4 regions of the Paenibacillus sp. GCM10027628 genome follow, and region 2 is predicted to be linked to each of the others. Evidence: riboswitches for the same ligand, from Rfam matches in the RefSeq annotation. Region 2 holds a riboswitch; each other region holds the start of a gene.

What was found. A riboswitch is a leader RNA that binds a small molecule or an ion and turns the genes downstream of it on or off. The one in region 2 is predicted to bind cyclic di-GMP.
Region 1: it holds a riboswitch for cyclic di-GMP, as region 2 does, so the genes downstream of both, ACFQZT_RS32115 (pyridoxal phosphate-dependent decarboxylase family protein) here and ACFQZT_RS09050 (hypothetical protein) in region 2, are expected to answer to the same signal.
Region 3: it holds a riboswitch for cyclic di-GMP, as region 2 does, so the genes downstream of both, ACFQZT_RS22460 (glycosyltransferase family 2 protein) here and ACFQZT_RS09050 (hypothetical protein) in region 2, are expected to answer to the same signal.
Region 4: it holds a riboswitch for cyclic di-GMP, as region 2 does, so the genes downstream of both, ACFQZT_RS15380 (PilZ domain-containing protein) here and ACFQZT_RS09050 (hypothetical protein) in region 2, are expected to answer to the same signal.

What each region holds. Positions count from the first base shown of each region.
Region 1 covers NZ_JBHTHA010000052.1:168,054-172,800, forward strand. Annotated here, with positions in the region: gene ACFQZT_RS32110 (methyl-accepting chemotaxis protein) at 1-589, opposite strand, end outside; gene ACFQZT_RS32115 (pyridoxal phosphate-dependent decarboxylase family protein) at 596-2,266, opposite strand; cyclic di-GMP riboswitch class I at 2,355-2,440, opposite strand; gene ACFQZT_RS32120 (VanW family protein) at 2,662-3,594, opposite strand; gene ACFQZT_RS32125 (sugar phosphate isomerase/epimerase family protein) at 3,738-4,622, opposite strand; gene ACFQZT_RS32130 (phytanoyl-CoA dioxygenase family protein) at 4,591-4,747, opposite strand, start outside.
Region 2 covers NZ_JBHTHA010000005.1:198,893-203,639, forward strand. Annotated here, with positions in the region: gene ACFQZT_RS09040 (YheC/YheD family endospore coat-associated protein) at 1-123, shown strand, start outside; gene nagZ (beta-N-acetylhexosaminidase) at 197-1,465, opposite strand; cyclic di-GMP riboswitch class I at 1,782-1,878, shown strand; gene ACFQZT_RS09050 (hypothetical protein) at 2,066-2,308, shown strand; gene asd (archaetidylserine decarboxylase) at 2,511-3,299, shown strand; gene ACFQZT_RS09060 (MFS transporter) at 3,328-4,590, shown strand.
Region 3 covers NZ_JBHTHA010000035.1:17,105-21,851, forward strand. Annotated here, with positions in the region: gene ACFQZT_RS22450 (hypothetical protein) at 1-41, opposite strand, end outside; gene ACFQZT_RS22455 (class I SAM-dependent methyltransferase) at 66-806, opposite strand; gene ACFQZT_RS22460 (glycosyltransferase family 2 protein) at 806-1,789, opposite strand; cyclic di-GMP riboswitch class I at 1,871-1,960, opposite strand; gene ACFQZT_RS22465 (polysaccharide deacetylase family protein) at 2,212-3,090, shown strand; gene ACFQZT_RS22470 (hypothetical protein) at 3,160-4,038, shown strand; gene ACFQZT_RS22475 (DUF3905 domain-containing protein) at 4,110-4,523, shown strand; gene ACFQZT_RS22480 (BrxA/BrxB family bacilliredoxin) at 4,649-4,747, shown strand, end outside.
Region 4 covers NZ_JBHTHA010000016.1:10,494-15,240, forward strand. Annotated here, with positions in the region: gene ACFQZT_RS15355 (anti-sigma factor) at 1-274, opposite strand, end outside; gene ACFQZT_RS15360 (RNA polymerase sigma factor) at 271-882, opposite strand; gene ACFQZT_RS15365 (MFS transporter) at 931-2,145, opposite strand; tRNA gene ACFQZT_RS15370 (tRNA-Arg) at 2,236-2,310, opposite strand; gene tadA (tRNA adenosine(34) deaminase TadA) at 2,355-2,792, opposite strand; cyclic di-GMP riboswitch class I at 3,068-3,156, shown strand; gene ACFQZT_RS15380 (PilZ domain-containing protein) at 3,261-3,974, shown strand; gene ychF (redox-regulated ATPase YchF) at 4,053-4,747, shown strand, end outside.

The sequences.
Region 1 (4,747 bases), on a different contig from region 2:
ACAACAGATCTTGCTTTGTTTTGGGAACGACCGAGGCATCCAAATCGATGCCGATAATTCCGATATTTTCATTTTTACTGTTTTTCAACGGAACAAAGATGGATTTATGTACGCCGTATTCATCCTTATAGATGCTGCTGATCGTAGGTTTATTATCCTTAATCGTTGCGTTCATCTCAGGCGTAAAAGGATAATCGGTACCGAAATCGTCATCAACTCCGGTTAATATGACAATTTGCTCTTTGTTTTGAGCTTTTTTCAACACATACACGTTCTCGAGTGAATCTTCTTTTTTAAACTGCTCGAATTGTTGTTTGATTTTCGTATAGGCCGGATTATCTTTTCCGGTAATTCCATCAGCCCGGTCAGGTATGGAAGCCATGTATTTCGAAACGTTTTGAATATTGGACGTTAATCTGAGGACGAACTGATCCTCAAGCTTGGTTGTTAGTTTTTGGCTAACCATGTATCCGGACAAGGAAAATGCCGCGCAAATAAACAAGAGCAGGAGTAAAATACTGCCCGTCATTTTAACCGCGATACGTTCCCGGAACCAGTTGATCATTTTCATTGGAGCCTGCTTTGCCACTTTCATTTACCTCCCGCTCAAAATCGTTGATTCATAATGCTTTTCGTAGACTTGCGCTACGGTTTCTTTCAAATATTGAACAATTTCAGGCACGTGCTTGGTCTCTGTATAAGGAGAAATAATAAAAATCTTAGACGCGTATAAAGGAACCAAGCCGCCGTCTTTCGTCTGAACCATGAGATGCTTCTTGGTGTCGCCGAAGAAGATACGATCGCGATGATCCCCAAGCATTTCAAACAGTCGTTCGTTAAATTTGTTGCTCCGTTCGATTTCCAGACGGGTACACATGCCCTTCATTTCCGCCTGGAAGCCAGGACTGCCCTCCGGATATATACGAAATAAAGTGATGATGCCAGGGTTGTCACCATTGACGATTTCGGCTTGTGGGATTTCCCATTTCAACGCTTCCCTGAAAGCGAGATTAACCTCAACGAATTGCGCCAGCAATCGCTGATACCCTTGAATGCCGAAGGCAAGCAAAGCACCATAAATACTAATAGAACTCGCCATGCGCGAACACTCCAACGTATATCCGGTATGGTATTGCCCATATCCGCGGTGTCCGACATAAGGCGTTTCATCCGGATGCAAATCGACGAGCGTTAAATCGGCGGCATCCTTAAGCAGAAATAAGCTTGTCACATAAGGAGTTTGACCTAACTTTTGGAAATCGAAGCAAAGGGAATCGGCCAGTTTCAAATGTATCATCTTGCGTTGGATGGACTTTAGCGCTTGAACAACATCCGACTTAAACTCAAGTGGATTTGCAGTGAAGTCATAGTCGTTAAAGAAAGCGAAAAAACCGCCTAAAGCAGAATCTGCATGAATATGAGGTCTGGATAAGCCATGATGAGCGGCTACCTGCTCGGCCATAGCGTAAATTTGCCCTACATCGTCAATACCCATTGCGTCTGTCGTTCCGGTAGTAGCAACGATATAAATCGGAATTCCGCCGTTTGCAATAACTTCTTTCATTTTGTTGCGCAGATCGTCCACATCCATGGAACTGTCTGCATGCGTACGGACCCTTATCAATCTATCACTGCCTATGCCTGAAGCTTCCATAGATTTATATAAACTATAATGCGCGGCATCGGAACAAAAAGCGTACAAATTGTTGGGAACGCCTTTTTGCAACGCGTCCGGAACAAATTTGGCAATCGCAATCCGCAGACCGGAGAATACGGCTCCTTGTCCGCCCCAAGTCGTATAACCGCCGCTTTTCAGCGAATCGTACCCGATTAATTTGGACATCATGCTGATAACCCTTACTTCCGCTTCGGCTCCAGCGGGGCCATACACATCCCATAAATTATTGCCATTCACCATAAAAGCTGCAATCATGCCCATAATCCCAGGGATGCTTGCCATCGGCAAAATATTCGTTAGAAAATATTTAGAATGATAAGGATGATCATGCAGCAATTTCAATAACTCGGAATTGACATCCTCTAATGGAACGCTGCCGTTTGGAATCGCACTATTTCGAATGAGGTCATTGTAAAAATTTCCACTTCGATTTTTATGACCCTTGAGATTCACGCCATCCGGGTTTTTGAGCTCATCTACGCCCCTAACGATTTGTTCAATGAGCTGTAAAAACATTTGACGCGTTTGTTGATTTCCATCCTCACTGGGAAACAATTGCTGTACATTCGTCAGTCTCTTCTCTCTCATATTTTTCTCTCCTATCGATTGAGTTCGTCGTATGTAAACATCACAAAAAGGCGAACATGGATGTTAGCCCATATTTCGCCAATTGCTGAAGTGCAACTGGCTGACATATCCTTGTAGGATGTAGTCCCTCTAGCTTTGCGTCCCCATTTTTCAATAGGTTTGCCATTATTAACTTGTCAGTGAATATTTTTCAACGACAGTAATCGACATACAAAACTTTACAATTTCATACACAAGAATAGAGTATAGTACAGTCGTATGAATAAAACAACACATTTTTCCAATATTGTTTGTTAAGTTTTAATGCAGTCATGATATGACTTTTTTAACAAAAGACGAATGAAACCCCTTCCACATGGATAATAGAAGGGGTTTTGTCCTTATATGCGTGATCGTTAAGGAACCGGAACTCCCACGTCCGTACCGGCTTGAATCTCCTCAGGCAGCGCTTCAGAGGCGCTGGGTACATGCCGCGGCTTGAAATTTACGACATCGGAGGAGGAGATCGTAATGTACACCCTGCCCGGTGAGGCTTGAGCCCTAATCAAAATAGGTTGATTGTAATTGTTGGTGAAGCTGAAATCCGGTCCGCCCCAATTCACGGTAGCATCCCGCCCAGGTGGAACGTACGGTACGGACCTGCTATGCGAATATCGTTCCACGATTTTCAGACCGGCACGGTCTACCGCGTTGAAAAGAGTCGACGAAATCTGACAAATTCCGCCGCCTATGCCTTCGGAAAATTCGCCTCTGACAATGACTTTGGCTAGTTTATAGCCTTTTGCCGGTGTTCGAACGCCTACCACACGATTAAAGGAGAATGTTTCCCCGGGATAAATCACGACATTGTTAATCGCATTCGCAGCCAGCTTCATATTATGATAGCGATTATTGTTATTCGAATTAAAGTAAGTGACGTAATATCCGATCGACTGTACGCGTATTGTTGCAAGCAACTCACTGTCCACTTTGGGATAGATGGCTGACACAGGAGCTGTCATTTTCTTGGATTGTTGATTATAAAAAGTATCGTAGAACTCCTTTCGGAAGGCTTGACGATTCAGTTTTGCACCTGAAACTTCCTTCACGATGGCTCCACTTTCATTAATGGTGGCGTTTACGGGCGCCCGGAATATCTTTTTTTCGACGTCCTTGACTAGCACGTCTAATTTCTCCTCGTCAACCAGAGGCACATCGATAAATGGAAGCGAATAATCCGTGCGGTTCACATTCTTGATGCATTGTCCGTTCCGGTCGATGCATAGATCATCTTGCAAGTGATTCGGCTGAAGTAATAAAAATAGTCCAGCAATCCAACCATAACCCATAAACAAGCACATCTCTCCTATTCTTATCCAGGCTTGTACTAAATCCTAAATGGTAGTATATCCAATCTTTGTAATTTCCACTAAAAAAGACAACTCAAAGAGCCCCTTCTACGATGAGAAAGGGCTCTTGATCTAAGTAGGCGCTATATGATGATTTCCCTCCATAACGCTCGGGCGCGATCTGCGAAAAGCAGCGATTGCGACCATCGGTCGCTGCATTCATGCTGCCGGTTCGCATATTCATCCGTTGTGATCGCATAAGGTGCAGGGCCTAACTCGCATACAAAAGAGAACACGTCACCCGGTTTGGCGGCACTCCGCCAGTTACGCATGCCGCTTTGCCACCAGTGTTCAAAGTGGGGCATCATCGGATGTTCCCCTCTTTCTCCGACGTTCACCTGAACTTGCTCGCCATTGGACACTCTTGCATGAATACTGGCCGTGCGGGTGAGCAGGGTTTGCAGTAAGTTCTCGGCTTCCGGTCTAACGGTATGCATCTCGCCAGCGACGACATAATGGGAGAAATCAATCGTCAGCCGCAGATCGTCCAACCGGTTGATATATTGAACGGTTCGCAGCAGATCTTGGGTGATCGTACCCCGATGTGTCTCGATGAACACCGGGATTCCTGCATGTTGGGATACGCTGAGCAGCTCAAGAAGCAGCGCTTCCGCCGGTTGATCGGTCAGAAATGGCGTTAACACCTGGGCGTTAATGAAGGAGACAGGTCCGTAATTTTTTACGTTTTCGATAAATTGTTGCAGGTCTTGCGCGGTTCGCGGGTAGGCATTCACACTAAACGACAAGCCGTAATGATCCAGCATCCGCCGCCACGCCGCCGCTTCCTCAGGCGGGGGAACGAAGCCGTTAATTCCGTCAAAACCCGCTTCCGCGATGTGACGGAATTTCTCCTCAAGGCTCCATTCCCGGCCATGTTCGCCCAATCCATTCATCGCCCACCATGACATCTGGACGTCCAGCTTTGCTTCCACAGCGTTAATGGGGGTAGACCACTTCGAATTCGTCACCGCATGGACCTCCATTCGGATTAATTGCCAGGTCGACGGGAACGCCGTCTTGTCGATACAAGGGACGGTAGTGGTTGCTAATATGAGTCGCCGAAGCATTGGCATAATGGCAAATAAACGCCCGG
Region 2 (4,747 bases):
GGCAAAGATCAGCGGTATAGCTTCCGCGAAGCGAATATGCTCTTGGAATGGAAATCTACGTATTATAATCCGATCGCTTATGCCAAATATTTATTAGACGGTGGCAACCAGCACCATGAGTGAGATAGAAGAGTACCCTCGCCAGCTAAAAAGCCTTCACTCCCCCTAGGTTAAATAACCGGGGAAGCAAAGGCTTTTATTTGTGCAGATAGGTGGACAGCAGCCGCTGTACCGCTGTATTCAGCTTTTCAATATCAGGCGTCCGGACGGCCTCGTCCTTTACTTGATATTTTTGTTTCAACTGCATCACGCGAACGACACTTTGATCGATCGTCTCCATGGGTATGCGTTTCTCTTGCACCGCTTTGCGGAGAGCGTCAAATACAGTGACGACTTTGTCATAATCATGGCCGACCATCACGACATTAGCCCCGGCCAGTATAGATGTTACAGCCGCTTCACCAATCTCGTTATTTTTTAGGATAGCACCCATCGTCATATCGTCCGTGATGATAACGCCCTGAAAACCCATCTCCTGACGAAGCAAATCCGTCATGATCTTCTTTGACATGGAAGACGGATTCTGCGCATCCACCTTGGGCAGCAGAATATGAGCGACCATCACCGCATCCGCGCCCTGCTTGAAAGATTCCGCGAAGGGCACCAATTCCAATTTACGCAGTCTGGCCAGATCGTTCTGAACAATCGGAAGCTGGGCGTGCGAATCCACTGACGTATCCCCATGTCCGGGAAAATGTTTCACAACAGGCAGCACCTGCTGCGCCTGAATCCCCTTCATTGTCTGAACCCCCATGGAGCTCACAATAGCCGCATTCGCGCCGAAGGAACGATCGCCAATCACCGGGTTCTTCGGGTTGCTGTTCACATCAAGCACGGGAGCAAAATCGACATTCAGACCATAATCATTCAATTCTTGCCCGAGCAGGCTGCCGACGCCATAGGCAAAGTCTTTGCTATTCGTCTTGCCGATCACTTGGTTGGCGGGCGTCTTGACAATTTCATCGGGAAGCCTCGTCACCTTGCCTCCTTCTTCATCTGCACCTAGCCAGAGCGGCAGCTTGTTCCCCGCATTCGCTCCCTTTAACGCATTCACCAGCTCCACAAGCTGACTCGTCGCCTTCACATTGGTTTTATATAAAATGAGACCGCCGACGTGGTAGTTCTCAATAAGCTCACGCGAATGCTGGCTCATCGCATACCCATCGATTCCTGCAAAAATTAACTGACCGATTTTCTCTTCGATCGTCATTTGCTGCAGCTTCGTTGGAACGATACTTGGCGATGGTGCAGGCGAAGCAGTCACTGTAGGTGCAGGTGTTGGCGTCAGCGATGGCTGTATGGACGTCAAATTACCTCCGGAACGATGGAGGCATCCCGTTAAAAGAACCATCATCGCGCCGCATAGGATGCTCCAGGTTAAGTACCTGTTAATGAACGGACGCATGTCTTCACCTTCTTCATTAAAGTTTGGATGCCAAGTCTTCTTGCTCTAAACGTTCTGCGCATTCACTAAGTTGCAAGCAGCAATTTGCCTAACCGCTCCTGAGCTATCTCCATGTAAAAAGGCGGTAGGATGTATGCCAGCACCACAATGAGTATGGACATTTCCGTGTCACCTCCTTCCTGTTTTTCGTTTGGACAACCTGCATCAGGAGTTCAGCTCTAGCATTGACGCTTTCGTGACTGGAAATACTTTTCATTCCTAATGACATATGACGATTTGGTATGCTATGATAGTTCACAAGAATAAAGCGTTTACATTTGGAAAAAGGCAGCCCCGTACGAAAGTCGGGTACGCAAAGCCACGGGTCTAAAGCGCATGTCCAATACATTCGCTACGATAGCCGGGTTACCCTAATCGGACGAGCCAAGCCGCCTGCTTAGGGCGGCTTTTTTTGGAGATTAGGCAAATGCTCGCAGCTCATTTTTCATGCAAGACGGGCTCTCCATGTAATCACCGGACTTGGCTTCGAAGATTTTCGTCACCTTAGGGAAATTACCTTGAAATCGGTTCTACATTCCTATCACGAAAAGAGGTCTGTCTATGAGAAATCCTGTACCGAGGCCATTCGCAGATGATCGACCGCTTCACAAGCATGCTGATGCGCAATATTCGCTGCCCTTGATTGCCGCATTGGAGCAAATCGCAAACTGCAAGTACTGTACAAGCATTGCCGAGCCTGCTTTGAGAACGCCAATCCAATGCATCAAATATGCAGGATCCCAAATCCCCATTTCCGTCAACTTTGCTACCTGCCATACTTGCGGGGAATATAAGCTGGACTAGGAGAATGACATGAAAACAGCCGCTAGGCTGTTTTTTTCTATGTATCGCTGCCCTCCCTTGCCCCATATGGCAATTGATTCTTTTACCTATCTATGGCAAGATAAGCGAAGAACTATTTATAGAGATTTTTGAGCTTTGGTCCATTTGCTCATATGCTCATCGTCTCTCCTACCTTGACTGAATGAACAGGAGTTACTTACTTATGTCCAAACCGTTTTTTCGATTGCTGACCGAGCTGTCATCACGCAAGTGGGTGTCGCAGTTGACAGGAGCTTTCGCCAAATCCAAGGCCAGCCGTCTTTTTATTCCGCGCTTTGCCCAAACCTATGGCATCCGGATTGAGGATGCTGAGAAGCATATCAAGGACTATATGTCCTTGAACGATTTTTTCACACGTAGATTAAAACCCGGTTTACGTCCGATTCATGAGGATGCGACTCGCGTCGTTAGTCCCGTTGACGCCATGATTACAGGCATTGGAGACATTAAGGACGGGTTGATTCTGAATGTCAAAGGCCAGGACTATACGATCGATGAATTGCTGAATCGTTCGCCGCGTACGGTCAACTATAAGAACGGTTTTTACTTCGTTCTGTATTTGAGCCCTACCGATTACCACCGCATTCACTCTCCGATCACAGGCGACATCCTTGAGAAAGAACACGTGCCGGGTAAAGTGTATCCCGTAAACGAGTTCGGTCTGCGACATATGCGCAGAGTTCTGAGCCGCAACGAAAGGCTGATTACGTTCATGCAGCACGGTACCGGCGAGGTTGCTGTGGTGAAAGTCGGGGCGCTCAATGTCAGCAGCATTCAATATGTGGAGCCGCTGCCGAATCATCTGGAACGCGGACAAGAACTGGCTTATTTTGAGTTTGGTTCGACTGTCGTCCTGCTGTTTGAAGATGAAATGTTTGAATCGCGCAAAGATTTGCAACTAGGCTCTAAAGTCAAAATGGGAGAAGAACTCGGCAGTTTCATAGAGAAATAACAGACCGGGCTCCCGGAGGGAGAGTTCCATGGCTACAACAACAACGACGTCTCCAAAACCAAGCTCGCATGGCTTGCAGGGAACCGGAGATATCAAACCTACTGTGTACCGCATCCTTTTTGCCATTAGTCTCGTACATTTGCTTAATGATTCTATCCAATCCGTTATTCCCGCGATTTTTCCCATTTTAAAAAGCGAAATGGGTCTAAGTTACACCCAAGTGGGGTGGGTACAATTCGCGATCAATTTTACCGCTTCCATTATGCAGCCGGTCGTTGGGCTTTACACCGACCGCAAACCGTCCCCTTACATGCTGCCGATCGGGATGGCATCCACGTTAATCGGGATGCTGCTTCTCGCCTTTGCGCCATCGTACTGGGTTGTCCTGTTGTCGGTATGTTTCGTGGGGCTGGGCTCGGCGGCTTTCCATCCCGAAGGTTCGCGCGTGTCCCACATGGCCGCTGGCGGACGCAAGGGGCTTGCCCAATCGATCTTCCAGGTCGGCGGTAACGCCGGACAATCGCTCGCTCCAATCATGACCAAATGGATCTTCATTCCTCTAGGTCTATTCGGCTCCATTTGGTTCACGGGTGTAGCCGCAGTAGCCATCGCGGTTCAGCTGTATATCGCTCGCTGGTATAAAACCGTGCTGCAAACGGCCCCTATCAAGGCCAAAGCAGTCGTGCAGCGTGCCGTCAATCCGCAGCGGCGCAAGCAAGTGCTCTTCGCCATTTGCATGCTCATCTTCCTCGTCTTCGTCCGCTCTTGGTACGGAGCCGCGATGAGCGGGTACTTCGCCTTCTTCCTGCACGATAAATACGGCTTGTCCATTGACCGTGCGCAAGATTTCATCTTCCTGTTTCTGGCTGCTGGCGCGGTAGGAACATTTTTTGGCGGGCCGCTGGCCGACCGTTTTGGCCGAAGAAATGTGATCTTCTTTTCCATGCTCGGTTCAGCACCCTTTGCCTTGTTGCTGCCATATGTGAACTTTACATGGGCTTATATCCTGCTCGTCATTATCGGATTTATTCTTTTATCCAGTTTCTCCGTAACCGTCGTTTATGCCCAAATGCTGTATCCCGGCAAAGTGGGGACCGTATCCGGTCTCATCACCGGACTTGCTTTTGGCATGGGCGGCATCGGCAGCGTTGTGATCGGGAACTTGAGCGATACATTCGGCACAACCCGCGTGATGGAACTATGCGCGTTCCTGCCGCTGCTTGGTTTATTGACCTTCCTGCTTCCTTCCGACCGCAAATTGAAGCAATGGACGGAAGAAAGCGCTGCGTAACACGAGGCTGTGCTGAGGGCATAGCCGTTTGCGAATGCCTAAAAAGACCGTTTCATGCCATTTTACAGGCAGAAAAGGTCTTTTTTCATGGAGACAACAATCTACAGTTAAGTGCTCCGAGCTGCGCTTCTGTCGCGATCAGGCAAGCCCTGGGTCA
Region 3 (4,747 bases), on a different contig from region 2:
GCGAATACGATTCTTTGAAACTTTATCTGGTTGGAATTCATCGTTGAGGGCTCCTTCTATCCAAGCTACAACTTTTGGCCGATTGCTATGATGGAAACGCCGAACGGCATTTTTCCGTGCTTCAGGATATGTCTTTCACTGGACATTACGCTCATTAGCAGCTGATTTAGAAATCGGGAAGGCAGGGACAAATCATCCGTTTTTCGAGTAGATCTTAATTTGTTTTGCAAAATCCGAACGAGAGCAATCACTGGAAACAGCCAAGTATTAAAATAGCTCGCGTATTTCGGATGAAGATTGCAATGACTCATTTTCCTGATCAACTCGTTCAATCGGTATCTTCTTTTATGATGATGGGATTCATCGTGACTGCTCCATAAGAAAGAAAAAGCGGGGACTGTGATGAGCAGATTCCCTCCCGGTTTTAGCTTTGCAGTGAGCGCGGCGAGTGCCCCCATATCATCTTCAATATGCTCAAGCACATCCAGAAGGACGATGAGATCGAATGATTCGTCGGCAAATGGAATCTGATCCGGCAAACTGCCAATATAAACGGCTTTCCCGCTTTTGGATCTTGCAATTTCAGCTGCATCCGGCTCCATTTCGAGCCCGGTAACGTTAGGTCCCAGACTGGATAGAAAGTCAAGGTTGCCTCCGGTTCCGCAGCCTGCATCGAGGATTTGAAAGTCGGGCCCGATTGATTTCACTTGCGATCTTAAAACGGTCTCAATGATGCTGCGCCGGCTGACAAACCACCAGTGTTCATGCTCCAGACGATCCATTTTCAAGTAGATGGTTTGTTCCACTATTTGACTCCTTCCAGCCGAGGCATATCTTTGCTCTCTTCAAGGCCGGTCATATCCCTGACGAAATATAATGGACGACGCTTCGATTCGTTGTAAATACGCCCGATATACTCCCCGATAATGCCCAAAGTCGTAAGCTGGACGCCGCCGAGAAACAGAACCGCAACCATTAGCGATGGATAACCGGGTACCGGATTGCCGTTCAATAAAGTCGTAATAAACAAATAACAGGCAAACGCCATGGCGAAAAAGGAGATGGCAAAGCCCAAATAAGTTGCCGCTTGCAGCGGCATGAAACTGAAAGAAGTGATTCCTTCCAGGGCAAAATTCCACAGCTTCCAGTAGTTGAACTTGGTTTTACCGGCAAATCGGGGCTCTCTCCGGTAGGAAATGCTTGTCTGACGGAATCCGACCCAACTGAATAGCCCCTTCATGAACCGGTGCTGCTCGCGAAGTTCTTTTAATGCATTCACTACTTTGCGGGACATTAATCGGAAATCGCCCGTATCCTGCGGAATGGGGATAGGGGTCAGCCTTTTGATAAATCTATAAAATAAATGCGCCGTGATCTTCTTCAGCGAACTTTCCCCATCCCGCTGAGTACGTGTGGCATAGACCACGTCATAGCCTTCTTCCCATTTGGCGAGCAGTTCCGGGATGACTTCCGGCGGATCCTGCAAATCTGCGTCAATCGGAATAACGGCTTCGCCGCGGCAATTGTCTAGGCCGGCCGTCAATGCGATTTCTTTCCCGAAATTCCGGGAAAGATCAATAATTTTAATGCGATGATCCTTCTCGCAAATACCGTGGAGCTGCTCCAAAGTATCATCCTTGCTTCCATCATTAATGAACACCACTTCATAACCGTAACCGGTTTGATTCATAACGCGTGTGACTCTAAAATAAAATTCCATGATGTTGGAGCTTTCGTTAAAAACAGGAACAATGATGGAAACCATAGGTTCTTTCACCGTTTTTCGCATACTAGCAACCCCGCTATTCATCATGTAATGGTAAATAAAAAAAGCCCCTTTTACCGAAAAAAGGGGCAAGAACTCCCGCACCTTGGTAACTGGCTGGCATAGCGCCTTATTGGCACCTTAGCCCCTGTAGCTTTGCGTCACCGGCTTTGACCGGGTTTGCCTTTTTCAACTTTTGCGAAGATTATCGTTCGAATTATAATATAGTCCCATCATAATGCATGTCCGATTTCTGCAATATCCGACAGAAAGATTATTTTGGAAGATATCGATCATAGCATAAAGAACTAATTGGTCGGATATGAATAGATCGCGAGGAGCAGCTGAACTAGGACTTATTTCTATAAAGTACCAATGCTTCAAAAAGCAGAGAAAGCCATAATAAGGGCATCATGTGGTTTGCATGCCAATGAGGGGGACTTGTTATGAGCAATTCTATGGTACAAGTAAGGACTGCGGCGTTTATTGGCATGATCTGCGTAATGATATCCGGCTGCAGTGCGAAAGTTTATCCCAACCATGCATCAGAGAAAACTCCGGAACCTGCGCCCTATGTGCAAGCCAATAAGCACTCAACTTCCGATGATTCCATCGTGGAAACGCAGCATTTCTACACGGGACCTCGAAAATTGAAGGTTGAGGCTTCCACCCGTGATGCCCGATCCGAAAATAAAACTGCCTACCTGACCTTCGACGACGGTCCATCTCAGAGCACGGCGAAGATTTTGAGCATTTTAAAAAGCTTCGGCATTCCCGCCACCTTTTTCGTGGTAGGGACGGACACCATTGAAGGAAGAGCACTGTACAAACGAATCGCAGCTGAAGGCCATGCGCTTGGCAATCATACATACTCACACAATTACAACACCATATATAAATCGCCGGAAGCGTTTCGCAGAGACGTCCGTAAGCTGGATCAGCTTTTGGAAGAAACCGTGGGCTATCGCCCGGATATCCTTCGCTTTCCAGGAGGTTCTAACAACCATCTCAGCTGGAAGCCCGGCGGCAGAGGTATTATGAGCAAGGTGGCTAGGGCGATGAAGGAGGACGGCTACCAATATTTTGACTGGAATGTAAGCTCCACGGATGCAGCTGCCCCGGTTCAAGACAGGAACATGATCATTGATTCCGTACTCGGCGCTAGCCGGGGAAAACAAAAAATCATTGTCCTTATGCACGACAATAGTTTTAAAACAACGACCGTTGAGGCGCTTCCCATCGTGATCAAAAGGCTGCAAGCAGCCGGGTTCCGGTTCGATAAGCTGACGAAATCCTCGTTCACTTTTCAATTTTTGACGCCATGAAGGTTGTTCGCTTGCCTCTCATCGTTTACCATAAACGTAAGGTCCAAAAGGAGAGGCAGGAGTTGCTGTATGCCGGATGTGTTACGATTAGGACCGCTGCAACTGCAGGGTCAATTGCTTACGTTGCTTCTCGCTTGTATTGTTGGCTATTGGCTGACCAGGAGGCTAGTGCGGAAGCTGAAGAGCGATAGAGGAGTTGCTTATCCCATCGATGATGTTGTCTTTAATGGCGGCGTTATTATACTGCTCTTCTGGAAGTTTGGCGTCATACTGACTCAGCCATCCTTGCTTTGGAAGCAGCCGGGGAAGCTGTTGTTGGTGTCCGGTTCCAGCGCCGAGCTGCTAACAGGGTTGTTAGTTGCTCTCATCTATGCTCTTTTTCAGCTGCGCAAGCATCAAATTCCGATCTTCCTGCTGTTGGATGTTCTCGCCTGCGGCCTCACAGGGGCTGTGTTGCTATATGCTTCGCTAGTACAGGAATATGGAAGTCCGACCTCGCTGCCGTGGGGGATCGGTGCCCAAGGGACTACGGGCAGGTTCCATCCTTATTACCAATATTTTGCGTTACTGCTCGTTCCCTTATGGATTTGGCAGCTTAAACGTTCAAGCGTGCACGCCCCTGGATCAGGCAAGCTCCTCAAATACACATCGCTTTATGTGGGCGGCGCCGGCATGTTGGCCAGTTTCTTCGCCCAATCCGTCCCAACCCCGATCTATCTAAGCTGGGCACAGCTTTTGTTCCTGACTATGCTCATCATCGGAATGCTTCTCCCGCGGTTGGCACATAATACAAACAGAAGGGAGCTGAGCTACATGAGCCAAAATGATTCAAAAGAACAAATCAAACAAGATCAGCAAAACAAAGAGCGCCAAAAAAGCTCGCCTGCCTCTGGCAAAGAAGGCTTTGTCGATAAAAAACTGGACGGTCCGAACCGGCCTTCCACATAAGCTAATCTAATACCCCACAAAGTGACCCCAAGCTCCGGAGCAGGGGGCCCAATTGAACATGGAGGTACACCATGAGCGACCAAAATCAAAGCAATCAGACCAAGTCTGCTCAGCAAGGCGATCTGGATCCGTTCGAGATTAACTTTCTTCCTCAATTTAAGGAAGGGCGCGGTCCGCATCAGCCCTTTGTGAATGAGCATGGCGTCGTCATCGGCGATCATAATTATGAGTCTGAGAACTCACCGCTCGAACAGTGGACGGCGGACACAGACCCTGATGTCATGGCCGGGGATGAGTGGGTTCATCCTTACAAGGACATTGGATTTCAAACCGCGGAGAACCGGGATCTTTTTGAGAAGGGCGTCCCCCCGCAAAGCGGAATCTTCATGCATCCGGATAAAGACGTTGCGTATGAGTACGATCTGGGACAATCGGATCCGGGCCAAGCAGCCATCGATAAGCCAAAAGATGAGGCGGAAGCATAGCTTTCGTCTTCTTCCTTTTTGTGGACTTTGGTTACTTTGCGCTTTGCTTTCCTAGCTGACGGATGTATAATAATGATAAAGATTATTATTTTCTATTAACTATAAAATCCTAAGGGGTGGAACATATGGCAATGTCCTTTGATTCTTACATGAAAGATATGGTTAAACCGATGAGAGAGGATTTGACTCGTCTCGGTATCACGGAGCTTCTGACGCCGGAGCAA
Region 4 (4,747 bases), on a different contig from region 2:
TAAGCGTAGCCGCTGCCGCAACCCCGTAATGAAAGATCGTGGAATGAAACCAAGCAGGTTTAGTTCGGAGCGTTCGATTAACGATAGCATCAATGTAGCTTTTCTCATCGGCTTCCATATGAGGAAGAGATGCCGTTAATTTTTCCAAGCACGTCATATATATGGCTAAGCAGAGGTCACATTGATATAGATGGAGCTCCATTTGAGCCATTTCATCTGGCGATACGCTTGCTTCCACGTACTGCATCCAGGCTAGTTGATCATAATGCTTCATATGAAGTCCTCCTCCTTCCAGTTCTTCCGGAGCCACTGCTTGGCTCGATATAGTTTGGATTCCACGGTTTTGACCGTAACACCTTGAGCATCGGCGATATCTTGGTAAGTTTGATGATGTAAGTAGTAAGCCATTAATACGTCTTGATAATTAGTTGGAATCTGGTCCAATTTTGTTCGCACGAGTTTTGCTGTTTCGTTCATGACCACTTCTTGTTCTAAGTCATTGTGATGATGAGTGGCAGTGGTCGGAACCGGATCTTCGATCTCTGCCGTCATTTCTTCCCTTTTCCGGCTGGCCGCCCGCTTAAAATCGATTGCTCGGTTCACGGCGATGCGTGTCATCCAGGTTTTAAGGCCCTTCATTTGGTACTGGGGGAGGGAGAAATAAATCCGGGTCCATACATCCTGCGTTAAATCTTCAGCATCCTTAGGATGACGTACGATCGCATAGATGGTCTGGAATAAATAATGGCGATAGGTCGCAACAAGTTCTCGAAACGCAGATTCATCGCCAATTAATATACGTTGTACAAGTGTATCTTCCTGAATACTCTCCTCCTCCTCTCCGACATATATAGACGAAGGGTACCTCTTGTACCCCTGCACACCTGTCAAAATAAAAGAACGAATCGCCGGCGATCCGTTCTTTTATTTTTAAAGCGATGTGGTTCGATGAGGGAGTTCTGCTTTTGCCCCGCTAATCCGCGGTTCACTGCGGACAATCCATTGAGACAGAAGGCTGCTAAGGACTCCGAGTACACCGAGAACGATAAATCCCTGGGTTAAAGCAAACCAATCTCCGATGATCCCCATGAGAACGGGACCGATGAACATCCCTAGGCCATAGATCGCTTGGAAAAAGCCCATTGCAGTTGCGCGTTTATCCGACGGCATGTATTTGATGCTTAGCGCCATCAGAACGGTAAAAGAAAGTCCGCGACCAAAACCGGCTAACGCCTGGGTAACCATGAGCAGCCACAAGTTATGAGTAAATGGAATCGAAAAAGTGAACAAGCCCATGAGGGCAAAGCCCCACACGACGACGCGTTTCTCACCAAATTTAGCGGCCCAGCGGCGTCCGCCAAACAAGGAGGCTATTGCAACCGGAACATTGGAAAAGAACGTCAGCAGTGACAAACTAAACTTATCAGCCCCTAGCCCAGTAGCATAAACGGGGGTAAAACCGAAAACCGTAGCAAAGGTAAGCACCTGCGACAAAATAGCCAGCAATGAAACGAACAAAAGCGTACGGTCTGTCGCTACATGGCCGATTCCCCGCAGCGTGATTTTGGGGGCATCGATTTCAATTTTTTCCACAAGAAAGAAGGATCCGATAAGACCTATCGCACCGAGAATAGCGCCCATGATGAAAGCTGCTTCCCAGCCTATCGCGTCTGCAGCCCAGCCTGCCATGAGGATACCGAGCATCTGACCCAAAGAGTTGAAGAAGCTGATCGTTCCGATCGCTTTTGTAGATTCTTCATGTTTATAATAGCTCGTAAATAACACCGTAAAATCAACCCATGTGGCCGCGGCAGCGCCGGCAAGCGCACGAAGAAGGAGAATCCATGTGAAATCTTTTGTCATCCAAAGCCCGAGCCCGCTGAGGCCTGTAAAGAGTAAACCAAATGTAATAAACAGTTTGCGCTTATGAAAACGATCGGATAGGACACCGACCGGGATACGCAGCAGCATCTGCGAAATGCCGTACATTCCCACGATCCAACCAGCCAGTTGATGGCTGCCTCCCAAAAATTCCACATAAGGAGCCATGATAGGAACACTCGTGTACATAGACATCCAGAACAGCAACGTAACGATGCAGAATAAAGGGATGCGAAAAGAAGAGGGCGATTTCATACTCGTCATAGAATGAGTTCTCCTTTCGGATTGCAAAAAGAAACAAAGGGATGGCCAACCCGTAGTTGTCATCCCTTTGTATAGTTATGTTATTTTGAACGCGCCACGGGGGGATTCGAACCCCCGACGCATAGTTTAGGAAACTATCGCTCTATCCTGCTGAGCTACGGGCGCATGGCATCGTTTATTTTATCACGGATGCTTTTACTCGCGCAACGTTATTCCTTACCACGCAGCTTGCGAAAAAATTGCGTCAGCAGCGTCGCGCACTCTTCCTGCAAAACACCGCTCACCACGTCGACACGGTGGTTGAATCGTTCCTCCTGCAGCAAATTCATGAGGGTTCCGGCGCAGCCGGCTTTGGGATCTGTCGTCCCATAGATCACCTGCGGGACCCGGGCTTGGACAATCGCACCCGCGCACATGGGGCAGGGCTCGAGCGTCACGTACAGTTTGCAGTCGAGCAGGCGCCAAGCTTGCAGATGTTCACTGGCCTGTTTGATGGCGATCATTTCAGCATGAGCGGTCGGGTCGAGGGACGTTTCACGCAGATTATAGCCGCGGCCGATAATCGTGCCGTTATGTACGACAACCGCTCCGATGGGGACCTCCCGGATAGCTTCCGCTTTAAGCGCTTCTTGAATGGCTTCTTTCATCCATGGAATATGTTCATCCACAGGGGGACACCTCGCTAAAATTCAGTTATCCACATGTGAATAAGAATCGAACAAGCATTCGTTGTTAACAATCTGTGGACAACCATGTGGATAAGTCGAAAAGTTGTGGATATATGTTTATATTGTATGCACACTTTACTTGTAAATCAAGGAAAGAGGCATTTACGGGAATTTTGTTGAAAATTGATACTAAAATACGTATACTTAGAATAATAATAGGTCTTTTATCCTAGTCAGGAATAATTACATAAGGTTTCGATAAATGGCAAACTTGTTGAAAGACAAGGACGCAAAGCTGAGGGTCTAAGGTTCCACATGGAACTACGGCAGTCTGGCTACCGAAAATCACGGCTATTTTAGATTTTAGGTAGTAGGCTGTTCCGATCAGACGGGGATGGTCTACTTTTTTAATACAAAAAAATGAATAGAGAGGAAGTGAAGAAAGCAATGAAGCATTATGGCAGCAAGGAAGGCAATGACATTGAGGTATTGATTGACAGCAAAGCAGTGCTGGATAAGAATGATTTTGTTTCTACAGGTGTCCTTACCTATGCGCTGGGCGATATTATTGAGGTGGAACTGCCGCAATACGAGGTTTTTGGACTTGGAGACAAAGTCAAGATGACGGTTTATTCGAAATCGGGATTGTTCGTTTTTGAAACGACCGTAGTTGCCAAAGATCATGGTTCGGTTATTTTGATTAACCCGCCTGAGAATCGCAAGAAATTTACGGAAAAACGGGAATTTCCGCGAATTGACATCCAACAGGACGGATTACTTCATGGACTTCATGATGTGAAAAAGAAAAATAAACATCAGTTTGATAACCCGGTCGTTATTTCCATCAAGAACATTTCGATGAACGGCGTTGGTTTTACAATTGAAAACAACTCTATAGTAGATAAAATTGTCGATAAGCATGTCCAGCTCGACGTTGAAATGGATCTGGGCTTCTCGATGCCGGTCAAGACCGAAATTGTGCGGAAAGAGAAATCGGGAACCGGCATCTATTATGGGGCTCGATATCTCGAAGTTCCAGACATGAAAACGAATGCATTAAGGGCCTTTATTTTGAAAAATCAGGTTGAATCGTACTTTGTGCAGAAGCGGGAAGCTCAGTACAGAAGCCTATTGGAAAAAAAGTCTGCGGTGAATCAGTAGCCGACAGGCTTTTTTTTGACCTTCAAGTGCTATATAATAGATGAGTATCATTTTCAACATTAAGGAGTTGTAGCTGCAATGGCTTTGAAAGCAGGAATCGTCGGTCTACCGAACGTAGGAAAATCGACTTTGTTTAATGCAATTACACAGGCGGGCGCAGAATCTGCGAACTATCCGTTCTGTACGATCGATCCGAATGTCGGGGTAGTGGAAGTACCGGACGAAAGACTGCAGAGGCTGGTGGAGATCGTAGTACCCAAGAGCATTGTTCCAACGGCCTTCGAATTCGTCGATATTGCGGGTTTGGTGAAGGGCGCGAGCAAGGGCGAAGGGCTTGGCAATAAATTTCTCGCACACATTCGTGAAGTAGATGCCATCGTGCATGTAGTTCGTTGTTTTGTGGATGAAAATATTACGCACGTATCCGGTAAAGTGGATCCGATCGGTGATATCGAAACGATTAATCTCGAGCTGATCCTGGCTGACATTGATTCGATTGAGAAGAAGCTTGAGCGTTCCCGCAAAAACTTAAAAGGCGGCGACAAGAAAGTTGCAGCCGAGGTTGAATGCCTGGAGCGCATCAAAGATACACTATATGAAGATAAACCGGCGCGTAGTCTGGATTTGAGCGATGAGGAAAAGCTGATTGTTCGCGACCTCCATTTACTGACCATGAAGCCTGTATTGTACGCGGCTAATGTAAGCGAGGAAGAAGTAGCAACAGCGGACGATAATCCTTATGTGAAAATCGTCAAAGAATTCGCCGCGCAGGA